Regions from separate parts of the Kitasatospora sp. NPDC033851 genome, predicted to be linked through region 2. Evidence: riboswitches for the same ligand, from Rfam matches in the RefSeq annotation. Region 2 holds a riboswitch; the other holds the start of a gene.
What was found. Region 2 has a riboswitch for glycine ahead of gcvP (aminomethyl-transferring glycine dehydrogenase). Riboswitches for the same ligand answer to the same signal wherever they lie in the genome.
Positions count from the first base shown of each region.

Region 1: another riboswitch for glycine. It lies ahead of gcvT (glycine cleavage system aminomethyltransferase GcvT); the one in region 2 lies ahead of gcvP (aminomethyl-transferring glycine dehydrogenase).

Region 1 is NZ_JBVIRL010000002.1:148,300-162,947, reverse strand. It holds gene ACZ51D_RS03935 (DMT family transporter) at 1-730, shown strand, start outside; gene ACZ51D_RS03930 (TetR/AcrR family transcriptional regulator) at 788-1,543, opposite strand; gene ACZ51D_RS03925 (NADPH-dependent FMN reductase) at 1,733-2,326, shown strand; gene ACZ51D_RS03920 (hypothetical protein) at 2,413-3,099, opposite strand; gene ACZ51D_RS03915 (hypothetical protein) at 3,383-3,958, opposite strand; gene ACZ51D_RS03910 (hypothetical protein) at 4,000-5,829, opposite strand; gene ACZ51D_RS03905 (L-serine ammonia-lyase) at 6,015-7,382, opposite strand; gene glyA (serine hydroxymethyltransferase) at 7,542-8,810, opposite strand; gene gcvH (glycine cleavage system protein GcvH) at 8,895-9,272, opposite strand; gene gcvT (glycine cleavage system aminomethyltransferase GcvT) at 9,385-10,506, opposite strand; glycine riboswitch at 10,737-10,849, opposite strand; gene ACZ51D_RS03885 (enhanced serine sensitivity protein SseB C-terminal domain-containing protein) at 11,081-11,884, shown strand; gene ACZ51D_RS03880 (enhanced serine sensitivity protein SseB C-terminal domain-containing protein) at 12,000-12,953, shown strand; gene ACZ51D_RS03875 (ABC transporter permease) at 13,457-14,446, shown strand; gene ACZ51D_RS03870 (ABC transporter substrate-binding protein) at 14,501-14,648, shown strand, end outside.
Region 2 is NZ_JBVIRL010000021.1:126,442-141,089, forward strand. It holds gene ACZ51D_RS32430 (hypothetical protein) at 36-608, shown strand; gene ACZ51D_RS32435 (DUF5999 family protein) at 1,024-1,215, shown strand; gene gcvP (aminomethyl-transferring glycine dehydrogenase) at 1,372-4,272, opposite strand; glycine riboswitch at 4,377-4,509, opposite strand; glycine riboswitch at 4,511-4,614, opposite strand; gene ACZ51D_RS32445 (PRC and DUF2382 domain-containing protein) at 4,766-5,875, shown strand; gene ACZ51D_RS32450 (MFS transporter) at 6,019-7,515, shown strand; gene ACZ51D_RS32455 (DNA polymerase IV) at 7,660-9,069, opposite strand; gene ACZ51D_RS32460 (SanA/YdcF family protein) at 9,139-9,867, opposite strand; gene ACZ51D_RS32465 (MerR family transcriptional regulator) at 9,961-10,605, opposite strand; gene ACZ51D_RS32470 (bifunctional nuclease family protein) at 10,822-11,298, opposite strand; gene ftsR (transcriptional regulator FtsR) at 11,396-12,091, opposite strand; gene ACZ51D_RS32480 (FHA domain-containing protein) at 12,271-13,149, opposite strand; gene ACZ51D_RS32485 (DUF881 domain-containing protein) at 13,376-14,572, opposite strand; gene ACZ51D_RS32490 (small basic family protein) at 14,565-14,648, opposite strand, start outside.

The DNA of each region.
Region 1 (14,648 bases), on a different contig from region 2:
CGACCGCTCAGTCCGCACCCTGCCCCGGGCCTGCGGGCCGCGCGAGCGGTGGCAACTCGCGCTCGGCGCGGTCGCGGTGGCGGGGTACCCGGTCACCTTCTACCCGGCGGTGAGCCGGACCGGGGTGGCGGTGGCGACGGTGATCGCGCTGGGCAGCGCGCCGGTGTTCACCGGGCTGCTCGGGTGGCTCGCCGGGCAGGGGCGGCCGGGCGGGCGCTGGGCCGGGGCCACGGCGATGGCCGTCCTCGGGTGTGCGGTGCTGGTGCTGGGGCCCGAACTCGCCGGGGGCGGCGCTGCGGTGGACGGCCTCGGGGTGCTGCTGGCGGTGCTGGCCGGGCTCTCGTACGCCGTGTACTCGCTGGTCGGCGGGCGGCTGATCGCGGTGGGGCGCCCGTCCGGCGGGGTGATGGGGGCGATGTTCGGCGGGGCGGCGCTGCTGGTGCTGCCGGTGGTGGCCCTCGGGCCGGTGGGGTGGCTGCTCTCGGTGCGGGGCGCGGGGATCGTGCTGTACCTCGCCGTGGTCACCACCTGCCTCGCGTACCGGCTGTTCGGTCACGGCTTGCGGCACGCCACCGCGCAGACCGCCACGACGCTGACCCTCGCCGAGCCCGCCGTCGCCGCCGTGCTGGGCGTGGCGGCGCTGGGGGAGCGGCTGCCGGCCGTCTCCTGGTGCGGGCTCGCGGTGCTGGCCGGCGGGCTGGCCTTCCTCGCGCTCCCCGCCCGCCGGTAAGTGCACTGCCGCCGCACGGGAAGTCGGACCGGCCGACTTCCCGCGCGGCGGGGGCGGTCAGATGCCGAAGTGGGCGGTGATGCCGTCGAGGACGCAGTCGAGGCCGGTCTCGAACTGCCAGTCGGGGTCGTCCTTGCGGGTGGCCTCGTACAGGTAGCGCTCGTAGCTGGGGTAGCGGCCGGTGTTCATCAGCCAGGTCATCCGCGGGGCGAGGCCGGCCCGGGTCTGGTCGCCGTCGGACCAGCCGTGCTCCCGGCGGAGGTTCTCCAGGGCGACCTCGGCGGCGACCGAGCCGTGCACGTAGCCGCTGACGGCGCGGAACACCGCCATGGTGGTGTCGGCGTCCAGGCCGTGCCCGGCCAGGGCTGCGAACGCGCGCTCGGGGACGGCGAGTTGGTTGGGGGTGAGGGAGAACGGGGTGGCCGTCCGGACCGTCCACGGATGGGCCAGGGTCATCGCCCGGAGGTGGACGGCCAGCGAGCGCATGGCGTCCCGCCAGCCGTCGGCCGGGGTGTCCAGGGGGAGCCGGCCGTACACGAAGTCGACCATCAGCTCAATGAGTTCGTCCTTGCCGGAGACGTACCGGTAGGCGGCCATGGGGGCGACGCCGAGCTCTCCGGCCAGGCGGCGCATGGTGACGGCGTCCAGACCCTCGGCGTCGGCAATGGCGACCGCGGCCTCGGCGATCCGCTGCGGGGTCAGTGTGGTGCGCGGCGCGGGGGCCGGACGGGCGAGGCGCTCCCAGAGTGAGACCTGGGCCTTGTCGTCGCCGGCCGCGGGGGTGCCCCCGGCGGGTGCCTGCTGAGCGGGCATGGGGCGGGCTCCTTCCGACTGCGGTGTTCCTCACCGTATCACCCGGGCGTGTACGGCGTATCTGAAGCGTACGTCGTATCTACAGTGGACGGCATACGCGCCAATGTGTACGTTGTATCTGTCGGATACGCCGTACACATCGCCGTACGCGACATCGCGCCGTCCATCACATCCCGGAGGGGGACCCCCATGTCCACGGAGCAGAACCTGCAGATCGCGGTCATCGTCGGCAGCACCCGCGACGGCCGCTTCGGCCCGGTCGTCGCCGACTGGCTGCTCGGCCACCTCGACGCCCGCGGCGACGCGACCACCGACCTGGTCGATCTGGTGGAGACCCCGCTGCCGACCACCCTCCCGTCCTTCGGCGGCGAACCGTCGCCGGGCGACGCCGAGTTGCTGGCCGCCGTGTCGCCCCGGCTGGAGGCTGCCGACGCCTTCGTCATCGTCACGCCCGAGTACAACCACAGCTTCCCGGCCGCGCTGAAGAACGCCATCGACTGGCACAACCGGCAGTGGCACGGCAAGCCGATCGCCTTCGTCTCCTACGGCGGCCTCTCCGGCGGGCTCCGCGCCGTCGAGCAACTGCGGGTGGTCATGGCCGAGTTGAACGCGGCGACGATCCGCAACACGGTCAGCTTCCACGGCGCCGCCCACTGCTTCGACGCCGATGGCAAGGCCATCGACCCCGCCGCCGACGCCGCCGCCAAGACCATGCTCGACCAGCTCACCTGGTGGGCGCAGGCGCTGCGCACCGCCCGGCAGGCCCACCCGTTCGCGGCCTGAGCCGACCGGCGGCGGACGACGGTTCGGGGGTCAGGGTCGGCGGGGTCCGGGTCGGCGGACGGGGGGCCGGGCCTGGCGGGCGGGGGTCAGCCGGTGGCCGCCGGGCACTGGGCGGTGAAGCAGAAGCCGGTGAGCTCCGCGTCCCGGAGGGCCTGGAGGAGGGTGGGCCAGTCGCCCTCCGGGCCGGCCACGATGACCGAGTAGGCGACGCCGTCGGGGCCGACCAGGACGTGGTCGACCGCGCGTCGGACGGTGCCGGTCTCGGCGTGGTTGTAGGAGTACTCCAGCTCGGCGGTGCCGTTGGCGGTCTGCTCCAGCCGGAGACGGCGGTAGCCCGCGGACGCCTTGGTCTCCGCGAGGTTGGCGTCGATCGACTTGGCCTGCTCATAGGGGGACTGGGTGGTCATGGAGAACACCTGGACCAGGCTGGACTGGTTCGGGGTCTCGTAGAACGTGGAGCCGTTCTGCTCCCTCCGCTGCCACCCGTCCGGGACGAGGAGGGTGAACCCGTTCGGGTCCTGGACCCGGTTGAGGTGCAGCCCGGTGGGGGTCGGCGCGGGCGCCGGGGTGGTGGGCGTGGGCGAGGGCGTGGCGGAGGGTGACTCCGAGGCCGTGGGGGACGACGAGGGGGAGCCGGACGCCGTGACCGGTGGCGTGCCCGTCAGGGTCGCCGCGCCGGTCGGCTTGCTCCCGCCCTCGTGCCGCGTCAGCAGGTACCCGCCGCCGCCCGCGAGCACGCCGAGGAGCGCCCCGGCGAGGGCGGCCACCAGCACCCGCCGGGACCGCCGCGTTCCGGCGGACGGCGGGCGCCCCGGTCGAGGGGCGCGCGGTGTGATCAGCGGTGGTGCGATCAGCGGTGGTGCGACCGGAGGCGGCCCGACCGGAGGCGCGAAGGGCGGGGCCGTCGGCGGAGGGGGCGCAGGCGTGGCCGGGGGAGCCGCCGGAGGCGGAGGCGTGGCCGCCCTGCCCGCCGGCAGGTGGTCCACCCACTGCTGGCCGTCCTTGTCCCAGTACTTGCCCGTCATCCCTGCTCCCCCTGTGCTCCCCGGTCCCCGCTCAGTGCAGGAACTGCTCGATCGCCTCGACGACCGCCAGCGCCGAGGCGAGTCCGGAGACTACCGTGGTCGAGCTCCGCAGGAGGTCGCGGAGCCGTTCCAGCCGGGTGCGCGGGGCCGTGCCGGTCTGTTCGAGGGCCGTGCCGACGGCGTCCAGCTCCTGCTCCACCTCGGCCACGCCGTTGCCCTCGACCCGGGTGAACATCGGCAGGTGGCCCCGCAACTCGCGGACCGCCGCGAGCAGTTCACGGGCCGAGGCGTCGAGGCGGATCGAGGCGTCGACGGCCGTCGAGTCCTGACCGGTGGCGACCGCCCCGCCGGTCATCGCGCCGATCGAGACCCCGCCGGGCGCCGGGGCGGGCACCGTCAGACCGCGCAGGTCCGGCAGTGGGTCGGGCGCCCCGGCCCGCTGCGAGCGGTCCTCCGCCCGGGTGCCGGAGCCCGCGGCGACGGCCCCGCCGGTCATCGCGCCGATCGACACCCCACCGTTCGAGGCCCCATTGCTCGACACCCCGCCGCTCGCCGGTGCCGGGGGAGTGCTCTCCGCGTCCTGCGGCACGTCCTGCTCCTCGTTCATCGGAAATCTCAACTCCCTGTCAAGGACGCGAATCCGCGTCGTTAGGAGGGCTTCCCGCCGGACGGCGGAGCCGCCACTGCGCCCGACTGCGCCGTGCCCCCGTTGGTGGCGACGGCGCCGCCGCTCATCGAACCGATGTGGACCCCGCCCTCCATCACCTGGATCACGGTCTGCTCGAAGCGGTCGGTCTCGTACCCCGACCGCTCCAGCGCGACCCGCACGCCCTCGATGATCCGCTCCTCGATCGACTTCAAGTACCGTATGACGTCCAGCTCCTGGAAGATCGAGATGGTCGACGTGGTGGCGGCCTCGCGCAAGGAGACGACCGGGCGGGCGGCCACCACCAGCTGGTCGTCGTCATCCGTGCCGCCCGTGGCCCGGCGTCCGCCCGGGCGCAGCAGCGAGCGGAGCGCGGCCGGCCCGGCGGTGAACGCGGACATCGCCGGGCCGCGGCGTCCCGGTCGGGTGCCCTGCTGGGCCACCGCGTCCGCCAGCAGCTCGTAGTCACGCCGGACCGGCCCGAGCACGTGCGGGACGACCTCCACCATCAGCAGGTTCCCCTGGGTGTGCACCCGCAACTGCACCGTCAGCACCACCTGTTCGTCCCAGGCGCCGACCCGGACCCGCAGGAAGTGCCGGCGCCGTTCGCCGCCCTCGTCGACCGCCTCGGCGATGTGCCGGGCGATCTCCTCGGGCCCGCGCGGGACCTCGCCGCGCGCCGGGCCGTACGGGAGGTAGACGACGTGCTCGATCTCCAGGTCCCGCAGGCGGTCCAGGCTGGTGTCGGCGGCGGCCTGCCGCAAGGCGGCCAGGCGCGGGATGACCAGGTCGAGTACGGCCCGGGCGGTCAGGCCCTCCTCGGCGGCCGCCGGGGCGTCCTTGCGGCGCCTCAGCTCCAGGGTGAACCGCCAGACGCTGAACGGGAGTCCGGCGCCGAGGAAGGGATCGGCCGGATCGTAGACGACGAGCTGCGAGTACTGCTCGTCGGCGATGGCCCGCTGCAGCGCCGGGTAGCGCGGCCGGGCCGGCAGCCGGCGCGGATGCTTGGGGAAGTTCTCGCGGGTCAGCTCCCGGCGGAGGACCTGGGCGACGTGCAGGCGGTGCCAGCCCACTGTCGCGGCGAGCGCCAGCGGGAACAGCGTGCCCTGCCAGGCCCCCTCCTTCAGTGTGGCCAGCGCCAGTGCCCAGTAGAGGATCTGGGCGATCACGGCGAGGACGGAGAGGAGCCCGCCGGCGGCGCGCCGGGCCTCGGACGCCCGGGAGCCGCCGGGCGTGGTGGGGGCGGCTGGGGCGTAGAGCGCGTACTCCCGGACCTCCGCGGGCTTGGCGTACCAGGACAGCAGGCAGACCAGGGCGTACAGGACGGCGAAGGTCGCCGTGAACGGTGGCATGTAGTGCGAGAGCACGCCGAACACGGTGTCGGCCGCCGACTCCTGGCCGTACGGATCGTCGCCGTAGTACCCGCCGGTCAGTCCTTCCCCGTAGGACTTCCAGTCGGCGGCGGACGGTGGGTGCTGGAGCAGCGGCCAGTACTCGGTGCAGAAGAAGCCCAACCAGACCAAGGCGAGCACCGCGCCCGTGCGAGCCTCCAGTGCCCGGGCCCGGAGGGCGTGCGCCAGCACCGTGACCAGGTCGAAGCCCAGGGACGGCGGGACGGAGCGCTCGTCGTGCTCGACCAGTTCGGTGATGACACGCCGGCGGTAGTCCGGGTCGAGGTAGACCCCGGCGCAGAGCAGCCGGGTGGCCTCGGACCTCGCGTACGGCGATCCCGGCGATCCCGGTGTTCCCGACGATGTCGGCGGTGGCGCCGGCGGTGGCGGTGGAACGGACGGCGGCTCGGCGGGCCGCACCGGCCCGGGCTGGAAGGTCATCCGCCTCCCCCTCTGGCGTGAACCAACTCGCCGAGATTATGGACCTGCTGACGGTCCGTCGGCCAGTAAAAATGCGCAAGGGGAAGTGCGCGGTGAAACGCGCAGCGGGCATGCGAAGGCCCCCGGGTGGAGGGGGCTCCACCCGGGGGCCGGGGCGTCGTGACCGGCGCGCGGTCAGTGCCCGGTCAGCACTCGATGACGTTCACGGCGAGGCCGCCGCGCGAGGTCTCCTTGTACTTGATCTTCATGTCGGCCCCGGTCTCCTTCATCGTCTTGATCGCCTTGTCCAGCGAGACGTGGTGCCGGCCGTCGCCGCGCAGCGCCATCCGGGCCGCGGTGATGGCCTTGACCGACGCCATGCCGTTGCGCTCGATGCAGGGGATCTGGACCAGGCCGCCGACCGGGTCGCAGGTGAGGCCGAGGTTGTGCTCGATGCCGATCTCGGCGGCGTTCTCGACCTGCTCGGGGGTGCCGCCGAGGACCTCGGCGAGGCCGCCCGCGGCCATCGAGCAGGCGGAGCCGACCTCGCCCTGGCAGCCGACCTCGGCGCCGGAGATGGAGGCGTTCTCCTTGAACAGCATGCCGATGGCGCCGGCCGCGAGGAGGAAGCGGACGATGCCGTCGTCGTCGGCGCCCGGGATGAAGTTCAGGAAGTAGTGCAGGACGGCCGGGATGATCCCCGCCGCGCCGTTGGTCGGCGCGGTGACCACCCGGCGGCCGGAGGCGTTCTCCTCGTTGACCGCCATCGCGTAGAGGGTCACCCACTCCATCGCGTTGGCCGGCCCGATGCCCTCGGCGCGGAGCGTGCGCGCGGCAGCGGCGGCCCGGCGGCGGACCTTGAGGCCGCCCGGCAGGATGCCCTCGCGGGTCATGCCGGCCCGCACGCAGTCCTGCATCACGGACCAGATCTCCAGCAGCCCGGTGCGGATCTCCTCCTCGCTGCGCCAGGCCTTCTCGTTCTCCAGCATCAGGCCGGAGATGGAGAGCCCCGTCTCCCGGCTGAGCCGCAGCAGCTCGTCACCGGTGCGGAAGGGGTACTTCAGCACGGTGTCGTCCGGCTTGACCCGGTCGGCGCCGATCGCGTCCTCGTCGACGACGAAGCCGCCGCCGACCGAGTAGTAGGTCTTCTCCAGCAGGGTGGAGCCGTCGGCCGCGTACGCCCAGAGGGTCATGCCGTTGGCGTGGTAGGGCAGCGACCGGCGGCGGTGCAGCACGAGCTGGCTGTCGGGGTCGAAGTCGATGGAGTGCTCGCCGAGCAGGTGGAGCTTCTTCTCGGCGGTGATCCGCTCGACGTCCTTGTCGGCCTGGTCGACGTCGACGGTGCGGGGCGAGTTGTCCTCCAGGCCCAGCAGGACGGCCTTCGGGGTGCCGTGGCCGTGGCCGGTGGCACCCAGCGAGCCGTACAGCTCGGCACGCACGCCCGTCACCTGGGTCAGCAGGTCTTCGGACCGCAGTCGGCGGGCGAACATCCGGGCGGCGCGCATCGGGCCCACGGTGTGGGAGCTCGAGGGGCCGATGCCGATGGAGAAGAGGTCGAAGACGCTGATGGCCACGGGGGACGTCCTTGTCTGGTCTCGTGGAAGTACTTGCGGGCGGGGGGCCGACACGGCTCGGGGCACCGCGCGCACTTACCAGTGTGCGCGGTGCCCCGGAGCCCCAGGTGTCGCGGCGGGGTGAGGCCGGTCACCCGGCCCGGACGATCACCGAAGTGATCAGAGGTTCGGGTACAGCGGGTACTTCTCGGCCAGCGCGGTGACGCGGGCCTTCAGGGCGTCGGCGACGGTCTCGTCGAAGGCGGGCTTGAGCGCCTCGGCGATGATGTCGGCGACCTCGCGGAAGTCCTCGGCCTGGAAGCCGCGGGTGGCCAGGGCCGGGGTGCCGATACGCAGGCCCGAGGTGACCATCGGCGGGCGCGGGTCGTTCGGGATGGCGTTGCGGTTGACGGTGATGCCGACCTCGTGCAGGCGGTCCTCGGCCTGCTGGCCGTCGAGCTCGCTGTTGCGCAGGTCGACCAGGACCAGGTGCACGTCGGTGCCGCCGGACAGGACGGACGCGCCGGCCTCGGCGACGTCGGCCTGCAGCAGGCGCTCGGCCAGGATCCGGGCACCGTCCAGGGTGCGCTGCTGGCGCTCCTTGAACTCCTCCGAGGCCGCGACCTTGAAGGCGACCGCCTTGCCGGCGATCACGTGCTCGAGCGGGCCGCCCTGCTGGCCGGGGAAGACCGCGGAGTTGATCTTCTTCGCGTACTCGGCCTTGGACAGGATGACGCCGCCGCGCGGGCCGCCCAGGGTCTTGTGGGTGGTGGTGGTGACCACGTCCGCGTAGGGCACCGGGTTCGGGTGCAGCCCGGCGGCCACCAGGCCGGCGAAGTGCGCCATGTCCACCATGAGCAGCGCGCCGACCTCGTCGGCGACCCGGCGGAACTCGGCGAAGTCCAGCTGGCGCGGGTAGGCGGACCAGCCGGCGATGATCAGCTTCGGCTGGTGCTCCTTGGCGAGGCGCTCGACCTCGGCCATGTCGACCTGGCCGGTCTTCTCGTCGACGTGGTACGCGACCACGTTGTAGAGCTTGCCGGAGAAGTTGATCTTCATGCCGTGGGTCAGGTGACCGCCGTGGGCCAGGTCCAGGCCCAGGATGGTGTCGCCCGGCTGGATCAGCGCGAACATCGCGGCGGCGTTGGCCTGCGCGCCCGAGTGCGGCTGCACGTTGGCGTGCTCGGCGCCGAACAGGGCCTTGATGCGGTCGATCGCGATCTGCTCGACCACGTCGACGTGCTCGCAGCCGCCGTAGTAGCGACGGCCGGGGTAGCCCTCGGCGTACTTGTTGGTGAGCACCGAGCCCTGGGCCTCCATGACCGCCACCGGGGCGAAGTTCTCGGAGGCGATCATCTCCAGGGTGGTCTGCTGGCGGTGCAGCTCGGCGTCGACCGCGGCGGCGATCTCCGGGTCGAGGGCGTGCAGGGACTGGTTGAGAACCGTCATGGTGTGGTCTTCCCGGGGAGGAGAGCGGAGGGACGGCGGGGGAGGGCGGGCCGCCGTGCTGCGGCCCGCCCGATCACGAGCGGGTCAGCTGCTGTGGGTGAGCGCGTCGTACTCGTCCGCGCTGAGCAGCTCGTCGGTGGACTCCACGCGCACCTTGAACAGCCAGCCACCCTCGAAGGGGGCGCTGTTGACCAGGCCGTTGTCGTCCAGGACGTCCTGGTTGACCTCGACGACCTCGCCGGTCACCGGGGAGTACAGGTCGCTGACCGACTTGGTGGACTCCAGCTCGCCACAGGTCTCGCCGGCGGTCACGGCGTCGCCGACGGCCGGCAGCTGCACGTAGACGATGTCACCGAGCGCGTCGGCGGCGTGCTTGGTGATGCCGATGGTGGAGACACCGTCCTCAGCGGCGGTGAGCCACTCGTGCTCCTTGGTGTACTGCAGGTGCTGGGGGTTGCTCATGGCGTCATTCTCCAGGATGGGAAGCGGGTACGGCGAAGCGGGCCGCCGCGTGGACGGCTTCGACGTGCGGGTATGGGGAAAGGCGGGTGTCGGCGGGGCGCTCGGCGGGCGCTCAGCGGGCGCGCTTGTAGAACGGCAGCGCCACGACCCGGACCGGCTCGTGCTTGCCGCGCACGTCCACCGCGACGGTGGTGCCGGGGGCGGCGTGGGCCGCGTCGACGTAGGCCATCGCGATCGGCTGTCCCAGCGTCGGGGACGGCGCGCCGGAGGTGATCCGGCCGATCGGGGCGCCGTCGGCGGAGACCACGGTGTACTCGGCGCGCGGGACGCGCTTGCCCTCGGAGAGCAGGCCGACCAGCACCCGAGGCGGGTTGGCCTCGGCCGCGGCGGCGGCCTGCTCCAGCGCCTTGCGGCCGACGAAGGCGCCCTCGTTGGTGGTCTTGTCGAAGCGGACGACGCGGCCCAGGCCGGCGTCGAACGGGGTGAGGTCGGTGGACAGCTCGTGCCCGTACAGCGGCATGCCCGCCTCCAGGCGCAGCGTGTCGCGGCAGGAAAGGCCGCACGCGACCAGGCCGCGGCCCTCGCCGGCGGCGGTCAGCGCCTGCCAGATCTCCTCGGCGTCGACCGGGTGGCAGAAGATCTCGAAGCCGTCCTCGCCGGTGTAGCCGGTGCGGGCCAGCAGCACCTCGCGGCCGGCCACGTGGGCCGGGAGGATCGCGTAGTACTTGAGGCCGGGCAGGTCGGCGTCGGTGGTCTCGGCCAGGATCGCGGTGGACTCCGGGCCCTGGACGGCGATCAGCGCGTAGGTGTCGCGGTCGTCGGTGACGACGGCGTCGAAGCCCTTGGCGCGGGCGATCAGCTCGTCGAGGACCAGCTGGGCGTTCGAGGCGTTGGCGACGACCAGGAAGGCGTCCTCGCGCAGGCGGTAGACGATCAGGTCGTCCAGGATGCCGCCGTCCTCGGCGCAGATCATGGTGTAGCGGGCGCGCAGCTCACCCAGCGCGGAGACGAAGCCGACCAGCGCGTGGTCCAGCATCTCGCCGGCCTGCGGACCGGTGACGGTGATCTCGCCCATGTGGGAGAGGTCGAACAGGCCGGCCTTGGTGCGGACGGCGAGGTGCTCCTCGCGCTCGCTGCCGTAGCGCAGCGGCATGTCCCAGCCGGCGAAGTCGGTCATGGTCGCGCCGAGGGCGCGGTGCAGCGCGTCGAGCGCGGTCAGGCGGAGGGACGACATGGCCAGGAACTCCTCGGTCGGGGCACTCATGGGTGCACGCGCCGGACCGGACCCTCTCGGGGGCCGACCCTGCGCGCGGGCATGCGGCGGCGTGGGTCTCCCCATCTGTCGTCGAACCTGAGAGCTTCACCGCCCGCCGGCCCGCAGCTGTTTCCAGCATCCAGGACAGCATGGCGGCTTGCACCGTGGGTGGGCGCGCGACAGGGCCGCGCGCCGCTTTCCAGATGTGCCTAACCCGTGCGGTAGGGGGGCCTGAGAGATTCCGGGGAGGACTTGCTCCTTCGGCGCCGGCTGTGCCACTCACTCACTGGTGCGGCACTCCGGGCTCTCCCGCGCGGGTTCGAGCGGCCGGTATGGAGTTGTGGGGCCCGCGGCGCATGCCGTCGGACGCGCACATCATGGCACGTCCCGGACGAGGAAGGGAGAGGGGACCCGGTCACACGGTGAGAGGGGAGCCGGTCACACGACTAGGGGGGAGCCGGTCACACGACACAGAGGCGAACACGAGCCCTAGACTGCTCCGCGTCGGCGCAGCAGAGGGCGGCCGACCGGCAGAGGGCGGAATCGGCGGCGCATGGGGTACCCGGTGGAGCAGCAGCAGGGGTGGGGCGGCCCGGAGGGGGCGCCGGCGGGCGGCACGTGGCCGGCCAACGAGCTGGAGCAGGTGCTGACCGCGGCCCTGGGCGACCCGGGCGCGACGCCGCGGGTGATCGAGGTGCTGGCCCGCAGCCAGGTGTGGGTGCCGCTGCCCGGCGGGGCCGACCCGCAGGGGCAGTCGCTGGACCTGCCGACCATCGAACTGGGCGGCGACCCGTACGTACCGGTGTTCTCCTCGCAGGAGGTGTTCCTGCAGCAGGCGCCGGGGATGGCCTTCGCGATCGCGCCGGTCTGGGAGTTCGCCCGCGGGCTGCCGCTGGGCGTGGGCATCGCGGTGAACCCGGACGCGGCGGTGGGCATCCCGGTGCCGCCGCAGGGCGTGGCCGAGCTGCGCCGCGGTCCGCGCCAGGACCGGTGGGAGGCCGCCGAGGACCCGGCGGCGCCTACCGGCGGCCGGGTGGCGCTGCGCGAGCCGGTGCCGGGCGAGGACCCGGAGCACTTCCTGGCCGCCTGCCGGGCCGAACTGTCGGCCCTTCCCGGGGTGTTGACCGCCCGCCGGGCGCTGGCCAGCATCGAGGGCGAGCCGACCGTGATGTTCGTGGGCGTCCAGTTGGATCCGGCGGCCCCGGCCGACCCGGCCGCGGTGAACGACGCGCTCGGCCGAGCGCTGGGAACCGCGCCGCTGCCGGGCGGCGTCCACCTCGTACTGCTCGACCTCGCCGACGACCCGGTGGTCGAGTGGCTGCTCACCCGGGTCATGCCTTTCTACACGCGGGTGTGAGCGGGGTTCGTATCCAAGGCACGTCGCCGTGGCGGTGGCCGGTGCCGCGCCATAGGGTGCGTGCAGACGGCCGACGGCCGGTGGTTCGAGGAAAGAGGCGCGGCGAGGTGGGCGCATGAGTGCGGGAACGGGAGCGGGCGGGGTGCCGGGGCCCTGGGGCCAGGCACCGGCCGGGCGCCCGGGAGCGGATCCCGGCGTGTTGGAGCACGCCCTGCGCGAGGTCGCGCCGGAGCGCTACGACGCGTACGAGCGCCTGCTGCACGCGCTGGCGGACGGCCGGGTCTGGATGCTGCTCTGGCACGGCACGCCGGGCAGTCCTGACGCGCAGTACGGGAACATGGAGATCAGCGGCCACGGCTACGCGCCGGCCGTCACCTCGCCCGAGCAGCTGGCCGCCTCCGGCTGGGGGCGGGCCCACGAGGTCGTCTCCGGCCGGGAGATCGCCGGCTCGCTGTACCGCACCCGCTGGGGCCTGTGGCTGAACCCGCACGCGCCCGGCGGCGGCGTCGGCGTGCCCTGGGCCGACCTGCGGCGGGTCGCCGCGGGCCTGGACCGGCTGCCGGCCGGTCCGCTGAAGCTGAGCGAGCCGCAGGTCAACGCCCAGCCGTTCTTCGCGCTGCTGGAGCGGCAGGCCGGCGAGGTGCGCGCGGTCCGGGCGCTGCGCCGGGCGTGGGTGCAGCCGGCGGTGGGGGAGCCGTACCTGGCGATCGGCCTGGACCTGTACGAGAGTTCGCCGCCCGCGGTGGAGGCGGTGCGCGCGCTGATGCAGCGGGCGATCGCGGTGGCCCCGGAGGGGCTCGCGGTGTCCACGGTGGCGATGTCGGACGAGTACGACCCGGTGGCGCTGTGGATGCGCGCCAACGCGCGGCCGTTCTTCGACCGGGAGGCCGGCCGCCCGGCGACCGGTCCGTACCCGCCGGTGCCGCCGCCCGCGTACCCGGGGCAGTCGATGTCGGGGCAGCCGACGCCGGGATGGGCCTACGGCACGCAGCCGCCCGCGCAGGGCTGGCAGCAGCAGCCCCAGCCCCAACAGCCGCAGCGGCCGTGGCCCGGCTACCCCGGGCGCTGATTGCCGAACCCGGTCCTGCCGAACCCGGTCCTTCAGGGCCCGTTCCCGCCGTAAATCCCGGGCCGTGAGGCCGAAGCCGAAGCCGACTTGATTGTCCGTCAAGTCGGCTTCGATGCTTTCCGGACGAATTTCCGAATTGCGCCGTCCGGCCATCTTGACATGCATGTTACAGACGTGTGAAGAGGGATATGCCGAAGGCCCGGGAGATGCATGCCTGCAGATCACAGTTGGGCATCTGTCGGTTGTCAGGTCTGGCGTAAGCCAGTTCGGATGGCAGAGAGTTCTGCGCAACGCACCGCGCGTACTGGAACCCCACAAAGGTGAGCGCGCACGCCGACCCGTTCGACCACGCGACGCCCATCCCGCGTGGTGGCAGTGCCTGTGCACGACGCACTGCCGCGCCCACCCGCTTCTACGCACCTCCGCACGTCCGCAGCCGCACCGCCGAAGCCGGCGCCCGGCACCCGTGGGCCGGCCACCGTCGGCGAGGGGACCAACTGACCATGACCGCATCCGTCACAACCGCCGGGAACGAGCCGGAGGCACCCGCCGCCGCGAGCCCGGCCAAGAAGATCGAGGGCCGCTCCCTCGGCCAGATCGCCTGGACCCGCTTCAAGCGGGACAAGGCCGCCGTCGCCGGCGGCGTCGTGGTGATCCTGCTGATCCTGCTCGCCGTGCTGGCCAAGCCGATCGAGTCGATGTTCGGGCTCGACCCGGACGCCCTCCACCAGGACCTGCTGGACGCCGACCTCGGCGGCCTGCCGCTCGGCGACTGGGGCGGCATGAGCGGGTCCCACCCGCTCGGCGTCGACCCGCTGCAGGGCCGCGACCTGCTGACCCGCGTGATCGAGGGCTCCTGGGTCTCCCTGCTGGTCGCCTTCGGCGCGACCGTGCTGTCCAACACCATCGGCACCGTGCTCGGCATCATGGCCGGCTACTACGGCGGCTGGGTGGACACCCTGATCAGCCGTGTGATGGACGTTTTCCTGGCGTTCCCGCTGCTGCTCTTCGCGATCGCGATCTCGACCTCGCTGCAGGGCGGTGCGTTCGGCCTGCACGGCCTGCCGCTGCACATCCTGGTGCTGATCTTCGTGATCGGCTTCTTCAACTGGCCCTACATGGGCCGGATCGTGCGCGGCCAGACCCTCTCGCTGCGCGAGCGGGAGTTCGTCCACGCGGCCCGCAGCCTGGGCGCCCGGGGCCCGTTCATCCTGTTCAAGGAGCTGCTGCCCAACCTGGTCGGTCCGATCCTGGTCTACTCGACCCTGCTGATCCCGACCAACATCCTCTTCGAGGCCGGGCTGAGCTTCCTCGGTGTCGGCATCCAGCCTCCGCAGGCCTCCTGGGGCGGGATGCTCCAGGACGCGATCCGGTACTACCAGGTGGACCCCCAGTACATGGTGGTCCCCGGTGTGGCGATCTTCCTTACCGTGCTCGCCTTCAACCTGCTCGGCGACGGGCTGCGCGACGCCCTCGATCCCAAGAGCAACTGACCCTGCGTCAGGACCCTCCACCTTTTCCACATCCTCAAGGGGTTGATCTCACCCATGCGTAGGTCCCGTACCGTCGCCCTGACCGCGGCGGCTGCCGCCGCGGTCCTGGTTGTCACCGGCTGTTCCAGCTCGTCGAAGAGCGGCGACTCGTCCTCCTCGTCCTCCGCCTCGGGCGGCGGCGGAGCCAACGCGGCCACCAAGA
Region 2 (14,648 bases):
GCACGCCGATCTCACCTGGAGAGGCGGACCCCGCCATGACTCTGCAGACCCCCCAGCCCCCGCCGAGCGCCCTGCGTGCCGTCCTGGGCGCACTCGACTCGGAGACCGCGCTGCGCCAGCCCGCCGCCGCAGCACTGCGCCATCCGGCCGGCCCCCTGATCCCCGCCCATCCGCTCGCGGTCCATGTCCTGCACGGCCCGCACCCCGATCTCCCCGCCGCCCGCCGCACCGGGTGGCGCTTCCTGATCAAGGACGGCGCCGACGTGGCCGCCGCCGCCGAGGTGGTGCAGGCCGTCGAGGGCCACACCTTCTCCCACTTCACCGCCGGCCCGTACCTCGACTCGACGGTCCGGGCGCTGCGCGAGGCCTGGCAGCTCGCCCAGAACTCCCGGATCCGCCAACAGCCCAGACTGCTGACCTTCCCAGGCCAGTACGCGACGGCGCTCTGGCTGCACAGCCCCGACACCGGCCCGGCCGCCGACCTGCTGATCCCGCTCGCCCCGGCCCCGCTCGGCGTCACCGCCCACCGCGCCTACCCGGCCGCCGAACTGCTGCCGCTGCTCGCCCGGGCCCCGCTCGCCAGGCCGCTGCTCCTCGGCTCCTCCTGAACCACCCGTATCCGCACGGGCCGCCGGACCACCGCCCGGCGGCCCTCCGTCGTGCCCGCGCACCCGGGCCCGGGTGCGTCACCCGAACGGCGACCACCTGAACGGGCCATCCCCCATGGCCTGATCGGGCCATCCACCGCCTGACCCACCGGTGCGCGATTTCCCCCTGCCCCCACCTGAACGGGTGATCTCTGCCCGGGAGTTGTGGCGCATGTCACGAAATCGCTGCGCGCACGTCCGCGGATGCCGACACTGGGAACCAGCGTGGAAGGACCACCTGTCCTACCCACTTGAGCGCCGGTCAACACCTGGTCGGCGTGCGGACAGGATCCGACTACCGCGGCGGCCTCCGGACGGCACGACCTCCGGCGACCGCACCACGGGGAGGATCGCAGAGCGAAGCGAGGGTACGCGTATGTGCCAGCACCGTCCTGAGTGCCCATCGGCCGAGTCCGAAGACCGCGAAGCGGCCGTGTCGGTGGCCTGCCACCCGGAGCAGGGCTGGAGCCTGCTCTGCAACGGCGTCGTCCTGTTCGAGGACACCGGAGAGCTGCTGCCGGACGGCCGGGTGATCGCGCCGCGCCGACCCGTCGCCCACGCGGCCTGACCACCCGGTCCCCGGCCGTACGCCGGGCGCGACCGCACCGCGGTCCCGACCGTACGGCCGGCCCGGACACCGACTCGAGGCAGTACGGGCAGGGCCCCGGCGGAGAGTTCCGCCGGGGCCCTGCCGTTCGTCCGGACGCCGTGGCGCCCGGCTCCGTCAGACGCCGTACTCGTCCAGCGGCGGGCAGGAGCAGACCAGGTTGCGGTCGCCGTACGCGCCGTCGATCCGGCTCACCGGCGGCCAGTACTTGTCCGCCGGGTTCACGCCCGCCGGGAAGACCGCGTCCTGCCGCGAGTAGCCGTGCGCCCAGTCGCCGGCCAGCTCGGCGGCGGTGTGCGGGGCGTTGCGCAGCGGGTTGTCGTCGGCGGCCCACTCGCCCGAGCCGACCTTGTCGATCTCGGCCCGGATCTCGATCATCGCGTCGCAGAACCGGTCGATCTCGTGCAGGTCCTCGGACTCGGTCGGCTCGATCATCAGCGTGCCGGCCACCGGGAAGGACATCGTCGGCGCGTGGAAGCCGTAGTCGATCAGGCGCTTGGCGATGTCGTCCACCGTCACGCCCGTCTCCTTGGTCAGCGGGCGCAGGTCGATGATGCACTCGTGCGCGACCAGCCCGCCCGGGCCGGTGTAGAGCACCGGGAAGTGCGGCGCGAGGCGCTTGGCGATGTAGTTGGCGTTCAGCACCGCGACCTGCGTCGCGCGCTTGAGGCCCTCGCCGCCCATCAGCCGGACGTACGCCCAGGAGATCGGCAGGATCGCCGCCGAGCCCCACGGCGCGGCCGAGATCGGGCCGACACCGGTGGCCGGGCCGGCCTCCGACTGCAGCGGGTGGTTCGGCAGGTACGGCGCCAGGTGGGCGCGCACCGCGACCGGGCCGACGCCCGGGCCGCCACCGCCGTGCGGGATGCAGAAGGTCTTGTGCAGGTTCAGGTGCGAGACGTCCGCGCCGAACTTGCCCGGCTTGGCGAGGCCGACCAGGGCGTTCAGGTTGGCGCCGTCCACGTACACCTGGCCGCCGGCCTCGTGCACCATCGCGCAGATCTCGGTGATCTGGGTCTCGTACACGCCGTGGGTCGACGGGTAGGTGACCATCAGCACCGACAGGTTGTCGCGGTGCTGCTCGATCTTGGCCTTCAGGTCCTCGACGTCCACGTCGCCGTCGACCAGGGTCTTCACCACGACCACGCGCATGCCGGCCATCACCGCGGAGGCCGCGTTGGTGCCGTGCGCGGAGGACGGGATCAGGCAGACGTCGCGCTGGGTGTCGCCGTTGCCGTGGTGGTAGGCGCGGACGGCCAGCAGGCCGGCCAGCTCGCCCTGCGAGCCCGCGTTCGGCTGGATCGACACGGCGTCGTAGCCGGTCACCTCGACCAGTTGCTGCTCCAGCTGGCGGATCAGGGTCAGGTAGCCCTGGGCCTGGTCGATCGGCGCGAAGGGGTGGAGCTGGCCGAACTCCGGCCAGGTCACGGCCTCCATCTCGGTGGTCGCGTTGAGCTTCATGGTGCAGGAGCCCAGCGGGATCATGCCCCGGTCCAGCGCGTAGTCCCGGTCCGACAGGCGGCGCAGGTAGCGCAGCATGGCGGTCTCCGAGCGGTGGCTGTGGAAGACCGGGTGGGTCAGGTACTCGTCGTCGCGCAGGAGCGCGGCCGGCAGCGCCTCGGCGCCCTCGGCCACCTCGACCGCCTCGACGCCGAACGCGGCCCAGACGCCGGCCAGGTGCTCGCGGGTGGTGGTCTCGTCGGCGGAGACGGAGATCCGGTCCGCGCCGTCCTGGTGGACGTTGATGCCGTTGGCGCGGGCGGCGGCGGCGATCTCGGCGGCGCGGCCCGGGACGACGGCGGTGACGGTGTCGAAGAACTCGCCGTGCAGCAGCTCGACGCCGCCGGCCCGCAGGCCCTCGGCGAGGGCGGCGGCGTAGCGGTGGGTGCGGCGGGCGATGTCGGCCAGGCCGTCCGGGCCGTGGTAGACGGCGTACATGGAGGCCATCACGGCGAGCAGCACCTGGGCGGTGCAGATGTTGCTGGTGGCCTTCTCGCGGCGGATGTGCTGCTCGCGGGTCTGCAGCGCGAGGCGGTAGGCGCGGTTGCCGTCGGAGTCGACGGACACGCCGACCAGGCGGCCGGGCAGCGAGCGGGCGTACTCGGCGCGCACCGAGAGGTAGCCGGCGTGCGGGCCGCCGAAGCCCATCGGCACGCCGAAGCGCTGCGAGGTGCCGCAGGCGATGTCGGCGCCCAGCGAGCCGGGGGACTTGAGCAGGGTCAGCGCCAGCAGGTCGGCGGCGACGGCGACGATCGCGCCCAGGCCGTGCGCCTGCTCGATCACCGGGGCGAGGTCGCGGACCACACCGGTGGCGCCCGGGTACTGCAGCAGCACGCCGAAGACACCGCGCTCGGCGATCTCGGCCGGGATGCCCTCGGACAGGTCGGCGACGACGACCTCGACACCGGTCGGCACCGCGCGGGTCTCGATCACCGCGATGGTCTGCGGCAGGGTCTCGGCGTCGACCAGGAACACGCCACCCTTGACCTTGGTGACGCGGCGGGCCAGTGCCATCGCCTCGGCGGCCGCGGTGCCCTCGTCCAGCAGCGAGGAGCCGGAGGTCGGCAGGCCGGTCAGGTCGGAGACCACGGTCTGGAAGTTGAGCAGCGCCTCCAGGCGGCCCTGCGAGATCTCCGGCTGGTACGGGGTGTAGGCGGTGTACCAGGCCGGGTTCTCCATGACGTTGCGCAGGATCACCGGCGGGGTGAAGGTGCCGTAGTAGCCCAGGCCGATCATCGGCTGGAGCACCCGGTTGTGGCCGGCCAGCTCGCGCAGCTCGGCGAGGACCTGGGCCTCGGTCCGGCCGGCGGGCAGGTCCAGGGCGGTGATGGAGCGGATCGCCTCGGGCACGGCGGTGGCGGCGAGCTCGTCCAGCGAGCCGTAGCCGACGGACGCCAGCATCTTCTCCTGCGCGGCGGCGTCGGGGCCGATGTGGCGGTTCTCGAAGGGGCTGGCCAGCTCAAGCTCGGTGAGGGTCGAGGCGCTGGTGGGGCGTCCCGCGTTCGGCTGGGCGTTCATGGTGGTCGAGGCCTCCTGGTCACGGACCGGCGGGGGTACGCGCGCCGACCGGCCTTCCCCGCTGCGGACAGCGAATGAGCCATGGCGGGCGGACCCGACAGGCCTCCCCCTCTGTCATCGGGACCTGAGAGCTTCGCCCGCACGGTGCGCTGTGGGCGCTCCGTCGGCTTGCACCGTCGGTGAGGGTGGTGGTCGCCGGCTTCTGTGCCGAGACTCCTGCCCTGCTTTCCAGAGTGACCTACCCCACACGGTACGGATGCCTGAGAGATTCCGGGGAGGAGTTGCTCCTTCGGCGCCCCGACCAGCGCTTTTCGCGGTCGGAGACTCTCCCGAGCGGGCTCTGCGGTCGCCGCCCAGGGTACCAGCGGGAGGCCGTCGGATCACGGGTGCTTCGGGTCACCCCGGGTCTACGCGCGTCCCCCGGACGGCTCAGCCCGCAGCCCGTCCGGCGCACCCCGGTCGCGCCCGTCCGATTCATGGCATTTGGTGTGAAGTGGCGGACGGCACGGGTACTCCGGCCGACTTCCTGTGGGAGTTCCGCAGGCTCAGCGCACTGGAGGAAAGAGTGCAGACCGACATCGACCCCCGGGACCTCATCGGCCACAAGGCGGTCGACCGCAACGGAGACAAGATCGGCACGGTCGACGAGGTGTACCTGGACGACGCCACCGGCCAGCCCGAGTGGGCCGCCGTCCGGACCGGCATCTTCGGCCGGGACGCCTTCGTCCCGCTCACCACGAGCGAGTTCTCCGGCGACGAGCTCCGGGTGCCGTACGACAAGTCGCTGGTCAAGGAGTCCCCCGACTTCGGCGTGGGCCAGCACCTGTCCCCCTCCCAGGAGCTCCAGCTCTACCGCTACTACGGCCTCGACACCCGAGCGGAGGACCACCCGGGCGGCGAGGACGGCGGCCACGCCGCGCAGTCCGACCTCGACTTCGGCGCCACCCCCGCCGCCGCCGCGGTCGCCGCCAAGCCGCACGCCTTCCACTCCCCCGAGCCCGAGAGCACCAGCGCGACCACCGCCGTAACCGCCATGGAGAGCAACATGCGGACCCTCAGCACCCCTGCTCCCGCCACGGCTTCCCCGGCGCCCATCACGGAACCCAAGCTGCACCCGATGCCGGCGGCGACCACCCACGCACGCGGCTCGGGGGCCGACTCCTCCGCTCCCGGCAACCCGATCGAGATCACCTGCCGCGAGGAGCGTCTGGAGGTCACCACCGAGTGGCACAACGTGGGCACCGCGAAGCTGCGCAAGTACGTGACGACCGAGCAGGTCGAGCGCCGCGTCCCGGTGGTCCGCGAGCGCATCCGGGTCGAGCGGATCCCGGTCGGTGAGGCCGAGCGCGCCGTCCTCACCGAGAAGGAGATCGCCGAAGCCATCGAGGAAGTCACTCTCCGTGAGGAGCGCCCGGCGGTCCGCAAGTACCTCGCCCCCATCGAGCGCGTCCGCCTGGTCGTCGAGCGCTACACCGACGAGGAAGTGATCCGGGAAGAACTCCGCCGCGAACACGTCGAGGTCCACGACCCCACCACGCCCCAGGACGCCGTCACCCCGACCCCCGACGCCTCCCGCGCCACCGGGATGCGCCCGCTCGTCTGACCCGCGATCCCCAGCAGGGCCCCGACCATCCGAGGTCGGGGCCTTCCCCTTTGCCAAAGCTTAACCGCTCGATATTTGACACTCTGAAGTATCTCCCTGCATGGTTACTTCAGTTCATTCACTATGTACGGGAGGAAGCAACCGTGAGTGAGGCACCCCAGCCCACCATCGCGGCCGAGAAGCAGAGCAGCGCCCGGGTCCTGCCGGCCCTCATCCTGGCGATGCTGTCGTTCAGTGTGGTGCAGACCGCGGTCGTCCCGATCCTGCCCTCGCTGGCCAAGGAACTGAGCGTCTCGGCCTCCAGCGTCACCTGGCTGATGACCGCCAACCTGCTCTCCGCCGCCGTGCTGACTCCCCTCCTGGGCCGCTTCGGCGACCTCCGGGGCCGTAAGCCGATGCTGCTGATCTCGCTGGCGGGCCTGGTCGCCGGTTCGGCACTGGCAGTCAGCACCCACTCCTTCACCTGGCTGGTCGTCGCCCGCGTCCTGCAGGGCGCCGGCGGTGGCGTCATGCCGCTGGCGATCAGCATCGTCCGCGACGAGCTGCCCAAGCAGAAGGTGACCGGCGGCGTCGCCGCCATCAGCGCCTCGATGGGCGTCGGCTCCGGCCTCGGCCTGGTCGCCACCGGTCTCCTGCTGGAGCACTGGAGCTACAAGTCGATCTTCTGGATGGGCCTGGTCTTCGGCCTGATCGCGGTCGCCCTGGTCGCCTTCCGGGTCCCGTCCGACCCGGTCACCGACAAGGAGGGCGGCGCCGACCCGCTCGGCGCGATCACCCTGGCGGGCTGGCTCTCCGCGCTGCTGGTCGCGGTCAGCCAGGGCAACCACTGGGGTTGGACCTCCACCAAGACCCTCGGCCTGTTCGCCGTCGCCGCCGTCGTCGCCCTGGTCTGGGGCATCATCGAGACCAAGGTCGCGCACCCGCTGGTCGACATGAAGATGATGTCCCGTCCGGCCGTGGCCTTCACCAACCTGGCGGGCCTGCTCATCGGCTTCGGCATGTACGGCTCCTTCATGGTCATCAGCAACTTCGCCCAGACCCCGGAGAAGCTGACCCACTACGGCTTCACCGCCACCGTCCTGCACGCCGGTGTCATGCTGCTGCCGTCCGCGATCGGCTCCATGGTGGCCGCCCCGCTCGGCGCGCTGCTGATCGCCCGCCGCGGCCCGCGCATGCCGCTGGTCCTCGGTGGCGTCCTCGGCGCCATCGCGATGGCCTACCTGGCCCTGCGGCACAGCCACGAGGGCGACATCTACACCGCCTCGGCGATCTTCGGCCTCGGCGTCGGCCTCGCGTTCGCCGCGATGCCGGCCTACATCAACGGCGCCGTCCCGGCCGAGCAGAGCGGCATCGCCAACGGCATGAACTCGGTGCTGCGCACCGTCGGTGGCGCGATCGGCACCGCCGTCATGGCCGCCATCCTGACCGGCGACGTCATGAAGCTGCCGCCGCAGATCCCGCTGCTGCTGCCCACCCTGGACGCGTACAAGCACGCGTTCTGGACCGCGGCCGTGGTCTGCATCATCGCCGGTGTCGTCCCGTTCCTGATCCGCACCGTCAAGCCGGCCGCTCCGCTGACCGTCGTCGGCGACTCGGCCCAGCAGGACTCCAGCGACAAGCTGGTGAAGACCGACGCCTGACGAGGCGTCCGGCCCCCGCGCTCAGGGACAGGGCGCGGGGCCCCGGTCTCCGTACGTCGCGAGGGCATCACGAACGCACGGGGTCCGGCACGGTGATGCGGCCCCACCCGGTACTCCCCCACCGGGTGGGGCCGTTTTCGTGTCTCAGTCCCGCTCGGCTGCACCGCCGTCCCGGTCCGGTTCGGTGTCCTCGCCCCGGCGCAGCGGCAGCGGCCGGGTCGGCTCGAGCGCCGGGTCGTCCACCGCGAAGGTCCGCACCCGCCCCGGCTCGCTCCACGGCGTCTCGAACCGCACGGTGACCCTCCCGACGCCGCTGCCCTGCACCCAGCCCGGCCCGAACTCCGCGTGCCGGACGTCCTGTCCGGGCATCCACCGCCGCATCACGACGGCCTCCGGCTCCTCCTCGGCCTCCTCGGTCTCGGCCGCCGCCTCCGCGTGTTCCGCCGCCTCCTCGCGCAGGGCCTGTGCGAACAGGTCCTCCTGGGTGTAGTCGGCGAGTTGGGCGACGCCCACGCCGAGCAGCCTGACCCCGCCCGTGATGTCCACCTGCTCGGCCAGCCGGCGCGCGGTCGCGGTGATCACCGCCTCGTCGTCCGTGGGCCCGCCGAGCGTTTCCGAGCGGGTCAGCGTCGAGAAGTCGAACCGCCGGACCTTGAGCACCACCGTCCGCCCCGAGCGCCCGGCCGCCCGCAGCCGCCGCACGCACCGGGCGGCCAGCGCCTCCACCTCGCGCAGCACCCGGTCCCGGTCGGCCAGGTCCACCTCGTAGGTGTCCTCCACCGAGACGGACTTGGCGTCCTGGTCGGCCACCACCGGCCGCTCGTCCAGCCCTATCGACATGTGGTGGATCCCGGCCCCGTGCGCCCGCCCGAGCAGCTGGACCAGCTCCGCCTCGCCCGCCTCCGCGAGGTCGGCCACCGTGCTCAGCCCGGCCCGCCGCAGCACCTGCTCGGTGGCCGGCCCGATCCCGGGCAGCGCCCGTACGGGCATCGGCCCGAGCACCGCCCGTTCCTGCCCGGGTTCGATCAGCACCAGGCCGTCCGGCTTGGCCTGCTCGGAGGCAATCTTGGCCATCAGTTTGGACCCGGCCGCCCCCACCGAGCCGGTCAGCCCGGTGAGCCGCTGGATGTCCGACCGCAGGTCCTCCGCCAGCGCGAGCACCAGCCGCTCGCCGGTGTCGTGGTCCGCCTCGGCCAGCACCGGGCCGTACGGACCGGCCTCCAGGTCCACGAAGGCCTCGTCCAGGCTGAGCGGCTGTACCAGCGGCGACAGTTCCCGCAGCAGGCCCATCACGATCTCGCTGACCTGCCGGTAGGCCTCGAAACGACCCGACAGGAACGCCGCGTTGGGGCAGAGACGACGCGCCTGCGCCATCGGCATCGCCGAGTGCACCCCGAACTTCCGCGCCTCGTACGAGGCCGTGGACACCACCCCGCGACCGCCCAGCCCGCCGACGACCACCGGCTTGCCGCGCAGGCTCGGCTTGGCCGCCTGCTCCACCGCCGCGAAGAAGGCGTCCATGTCGAGGTGGATGATGCTCGGCAGTGATCGCACCCGCAGATCATCGCGTACGGGTCCGACAGTGCGTACGAACCCGGCCGGACGCCCGGCGCGGTCGGACGCCTACGGCTGCTTCTTCGCCGCGTCCGCGAGCGCCTTCGGAATGCCGTCCTCCTGGGGCCCGAGGAACACCGGGTCCGGCCGCAGCCAGGCGTTGACCGCCGCCTTGCCCGCCCCGGCCACCTCCCGCACCCCGCCGTACAGCCAGGTCTCGTCATGCAGCTCCGGCACCCCGACGGCGTACGAGCGGATGCCCGCCGCCTCACACAGCGCCAGCGCCCGCCGGACGTGGAAGTCCTGGCTGACCAGCACGGCCCGGTCCACGCCGAAGATCCGGTGCGCCCGGGTGCAGGAGTCCCAGGTGTCGAAGCCCGCGTAGTCCCGGACCACCCGCTCGGCCGGCACGCCGTGCTCGGTCAGGTACGTGAACATCGCGTCGGGCTCGTCGTACTCGATCCGCCCGTTGTCCCCGGTCACCAGGATCGCCTGCACCTTGCCCTCCCGGTACAGGTCCACCGCCGCGACCAGCCGGTGCTCCAGGTACGGCGAGGGCTTGCCCTGGTCGAGTCCGGCGCCGAAGACCACCGCGACCGGCGCCGAGGGAGCGCTCTCCACCGTTCCCACCCGGTCACCCGCCGAGAGCCACACCCAGGCGCTCGGTGCCAGCGCCAGCGAGCAGAGCACCGTCCCGACCTGGAACACCCTGCGCTGGGTCTTCCGCTGCCCCAGCCGTGTCCGCAGCAGTCCGGCCCTGCGCCGCAGCAGTCCCGCTATACCGGTGCCGACTCCCACAGGCCCTCCCTCGATCGTTTCGCCAGGCAACACGACGAGGCCGCGGGTCCGAACGGTTCCCCGTCCGGGCCCGCGGCCTCGTCGACTCGTTGCTCAGACCGCCCGGTTGCGCCGCTGGGCCAGCTCGTCGGCCGGGTCCTGCCCGACCAGGGTCTCGCCGGTGTCCGTACGCTCCGCGTGCAGCCGCCCGAGGGTGCGCTCCAGCTCCTGCCAGACCGCTCCCACCGCGATGCCGAAGACCCCCTGACCGCCCTTCAGCAGATCCACCACCTGCTGCGGCGTGGTGCACTCGTACACCGTCGCGCCGTCGCACATCAGCGTCATCCCGGCGAGGTCGGCCTGCTCGGCGGCCTGCAGATGGGCGACGGCCACCCGGATGTTCTGCAGCGAGACCCCCGCGTCGAGCAGCCGCTTCACGATCTTGAGCAGCAGGACGTCGCGGAAGCTGTAGAGCCGCTGACTGGCCGCCGGGTACACCGTCCGGACGCTGGGCTCCAGCAACCCGGTGCGGGCCCAGTAGTCCAGCTGACGGTATGTGATGCCGGCCGCCGCACAGGCCGTCGGGCCGCGGAAGCCGATCAGTTCGGACGTCGGGGCCAGCCGCTCGATGGCCGGCTGCCCCGGCTGCACGGCCGGGAACCTGCCCACCCGGGCCATGTCCGTGACGGTACGAGCGGTGCGCGGCACGTGCACGGCGCACAGGCCTCCCAGGGCCGCGTCATCGCCGGTGCTGCTCATGCCTGCCTCCGTCCACTTGTGCTGCGGGCAACCCGACTGCGGGCATCGGGCACCCGGACAGCCACTCCTGACGGTAGGCAGTCCCCTATGACCCGTCAACGATCGCCACGCCGGGTCAGACAATCCACGTCACTCAGGAGAGTGGTTTTTCGTGCCCCTAGTGTGGGTAGGTCGACGAATTTTGGCAAAACGCTGAGCCGAATGCTCGCAGAACCGCTACTGCGGGCCGCCGCCGCCGAAGTCCTCGGGCGACACCTGGTCGAGGAACTCCCGGAACTTCTCGACCTCGTCCTCCTGCTCGTCCGGGATCGCGATGCCCGCCTCGGCGAGCACCTCCTCGCTCCCGTAGATCGGCGTACCGGTCCGCAGCGCCAGCGCTATCGCGTCGGACGGCCGGGCGCTCACCTCGACCCCACCGGCGAACACCAGCTCGGCGTAGAACACGCCCTCCCGCAGATCGGTGATCCGCACCTCGGTGAGCTGCTGGCCGAGCGCCTCCAGGACGTCCTTGAAGAGGTCGTGCGTCAGCGGGCGCACCGGCGTCATGCCCTGCTGGGCGAAGGCGATCGCAGTCGCCTCGCCGGGGCCGATCCAGATCGGCAGGTAGCGATCTCCCCCGACCTCCCGCAGCAGCACGATCGGCTGGTTGGAAGGCATCTCCACTCGGACACCCACGACGTCGAGCTCATTCACACAGGCAACCCTATGGCTCCGGTCCCGGATATGAAAGCGCAGAGCCGACGCCGCTGGTCAGCGCGGTGCCCCCGGCATGCGGAGGCCGCCCGGGAGGCTACCCGCGGGTCCGTAGACCGGCCTGGACCATTGCCGCGTGCAGTCGTACGGACAGCGTCGCGAGCTCCCGCGCGGTGGCCTCGGCATGGGCCCTGGTCTGCGGGTTCCGGTGCCGGCGCAGCGGCGCCACCACCTGCTCCACCAGTGTGATCTCGCGGTCGGCCGCCGCCTTCATGGCTCTCAGGTGCCGCGGCTCGAGGCCGTACCGGCCGAGCTCCGCGACCAGCCGGGCCACCTGCAGGGCCTCGCCGTCGTACCCGCCGTCCGGGCCGGGCGCGACCAGCCCGTACGACTCCCACTCGGCCAGCTCCCGCTCCCCGGCCTCGGCCGCGGCGAGCAGTTCGGCACGCCCCAGCCGGACCCCGGACGGGACGTCGGCGGAGGCCACCAGCTCGCGGTCCGCCTCCTCCATCGGCCCGGGCCGGGTGTCGGCCGAGGAGGGCAGCGCCGGCGGGCTCTCGCCGCGCTCGATGGCGTCCAGGTGTTCGCGGATCACCCGCAGCGGCAGGTAGTGGTCCCGCTGCATCCGCAGGACGTAGGCCAGCCGCTCGACGTCGGCCGGGCTGAACTTGCGGTACCCCGAGGGCGTGCGCTGCGGCTCGACCAGTCCCTCCGCCTCCAGGAAGCGGATCTTGGAGATGGTGACCTCGGGGAAGTCGTCGCGCAGGAAGGTCAGCACCGCGCCGATGCTCAGCAGTTCGTCACCGCCGCGCCGTCGCCCGGCGGGCCGCTCCGCACGGACCGGTTGCCTGGGGCCCGCGACCACCCCGCGCCCGCCGCGGTCCGCCTGCGGACCGGACGGGACTGGGGTGGCCGCCCCGAGAGAAGAGGAAGGGGTATTCGTATTCACTCGGGCTCCTGCCGACGTTGGTTTCAGTACCCCCGGTTGTGGCCGGCGAAGAACACCAGCCGGTACTTCCCGATCTGGACCTCGTCGCCGTTGTTCAGCGACACCTCGTCGATCCGCTCCCGGTTCACGTAGGTGCCGTTGAGGCTGCCCACGTCCGCGACGCTGAAGCCGGCCGGGGTGCGGCGGAACTCCACGTGCCGGCGCGAGACCGTGACGTCGTCCAGGAAGATGTCACCCTGCGGGTGACGCCCCGCCGTGGTGACGTCCGAGTCCAGCAGGAAGCGGCTGCCCGAGTTCGGACCGCGCTGCACGATCAGCAGGGCCGAGCCCGGCGGCAGCGCGTCGATCGCCGACAGCACCTCGGCCGACAGGGCCGGCGTGGCACCGGTGCCGGTCGTGGTGGTGGGGTCGTACGACTCCAGGCCGGAGATGGAGATGGTCGACGTGGTCTCCGCCGCCCCCTCCGGCAGCAGGCCGCCGCGCAGCGCCGCACCGCAGTTGGAGCAGAACCGGGCCGCGGCCGGGTTCTGGTTGCCGCACCTGGGGCACGGAGAGGGGCCAGCCATGTTCACAGCCTCCTGGCGCGGCACACCCGACGGGTTGTGCCCGGCGTACGGGTCCGGAGCAAACCCTCCACCAGAGGTTGAGGGTCCCGACGGGAAACCTATGCGCGGGTCGCCGGAGGGGTCAACCGACGCGCCGTAGCCCGCCGGATTCCCCGCGTACTGGGCGCCGCCGTCCCGGAACAGCTGCTGTCCGGCGTACGGGGCGGCCTCGGGGGCGGGTCGCATGCCCGGCACGGCGGGCTCGTCCTCAGGCCGACGGTGCCGCGCGGTCGGCGCCTCCACGGCGGCCGCGTCACGGCCCTTGTTGCGACCGAACAACTTCGAGAAGAAACTCACGGGCGAATCCCCTTGCGTGTGACAGACCCGCCCGCGGGGCAGGGTGAGAACCTCGGACAGGCCGCGAGCCCGGTTGCGGCTCGGGCCCGCTGGAGCGGTACTCCGACAGTTGATGCTGCGGTTGTTGTTCCGGAGCGAACTGGTGCGAACCAGTCTCGCCCACGTGACGGCGGCTCCCCGCACCGGGTGCCGCCGGCCCGTGACGGGCCGTTCGTCGGGCGCCTCGTCACTTCGAAGCCGGCTTGGCGTACTGCGGCGTCTTCAGATCCACGAGGGCGTCCACGACCACCTTCTGCTGCTGGGTGATCGTCGCCCGCGCCTGGTGGCTCTCCAACGTGCGGACGACACCACCCGGGATGTTCAGCGCGGGCGTCAGGTCCTGCGGGTTCCCCACGACGGTGAACCGATAGGGCTGCGAGACCTTCTTCCCGTCGATCTGCACCCCACCGCCCGACAGGTCGGTGAAGTAGGTGTTGACCACCACGCGCACATCGTTGATCTGAATCGCCTCCGCCCCCGCCGCTCGAAGTTCCTGCAGGGTGTCCAGCAGCATATCTGCCTTCACCTGCCCTTGGGGGTCATCGACCGTGAGGACGATGCCCGGACCAGTGGCCTTGACGGTACCGGCGAGCACGCCGAGTTCCGTCACCTTCTTCCTGGTCTGCTCCTGGGCCTCCTTGGCCTGGTTGGAGCTGTTCTCCAACTTCGCCAGGGACTGCTCCAGCTCCGCCTTCTCCTGTTGGAGACGCTGCTGACGGCTGTCCAGTTCGTCGAGGATCCGAACCAGGTCCTCCTGGCGGGCCCCGCGCAGCTGGCTGTGGTGGTCGTTGGTCGACCGCACCTGGATCGCCAGCCCCAAGCCGAGCGAGAACAGCAGCAGCGCCACCACCAACTGCCCGCGCGACAGCCGCGGCGGCCACAGCGCCGCCTGCAGACGCCGCCGTCCGGCGTTGCGGTCCACGGCGGGCGCCTGCTCGACGGCCTCCGCTGCGACCGGCTCGGGCTCGGGCTCCGGCACGGGCCCTGCGCCGGAGCCCGACTCGACGGGCTCGGGCTTGGCCGCTGCCTCGGGCTCCGGCTCCGGTTCGAGCCGGACCGCCTTCACCAGCCGGAGCGTCGGCTCCGGGGTCGAGTCGGCCTCAAGCTCAGCCTTAGCGTCAGACTTGTCCTCGGCCGCATCCTCGGCCGCGTCCTCGGCCGCGTTCTCCACGGCGCTCTCGCCGGGCTCGGCTTCCGGAGCCGGGACGGCCGCTCCGGCCTCCTCTGCGGCCCCGTCCGGATCCGCAGAGCCGTCCGGCCCGGACTCCCGGTCCGTCTCCGGCTCGGGCGCCTCGACGGCCTCCTCGACCGTCTCCTCAACCGTCCTCCCGACGGTCCTCGGCTCCCGCTTCTCCGCCGCCTCCTCGCGGCCCGACTCAGGCACGGAAGACATGGCGCCGGATCGCGGCCGCGTTGGAGAAGATGCGGATGCCGAGGACGACGACCACACCCGTGGACAG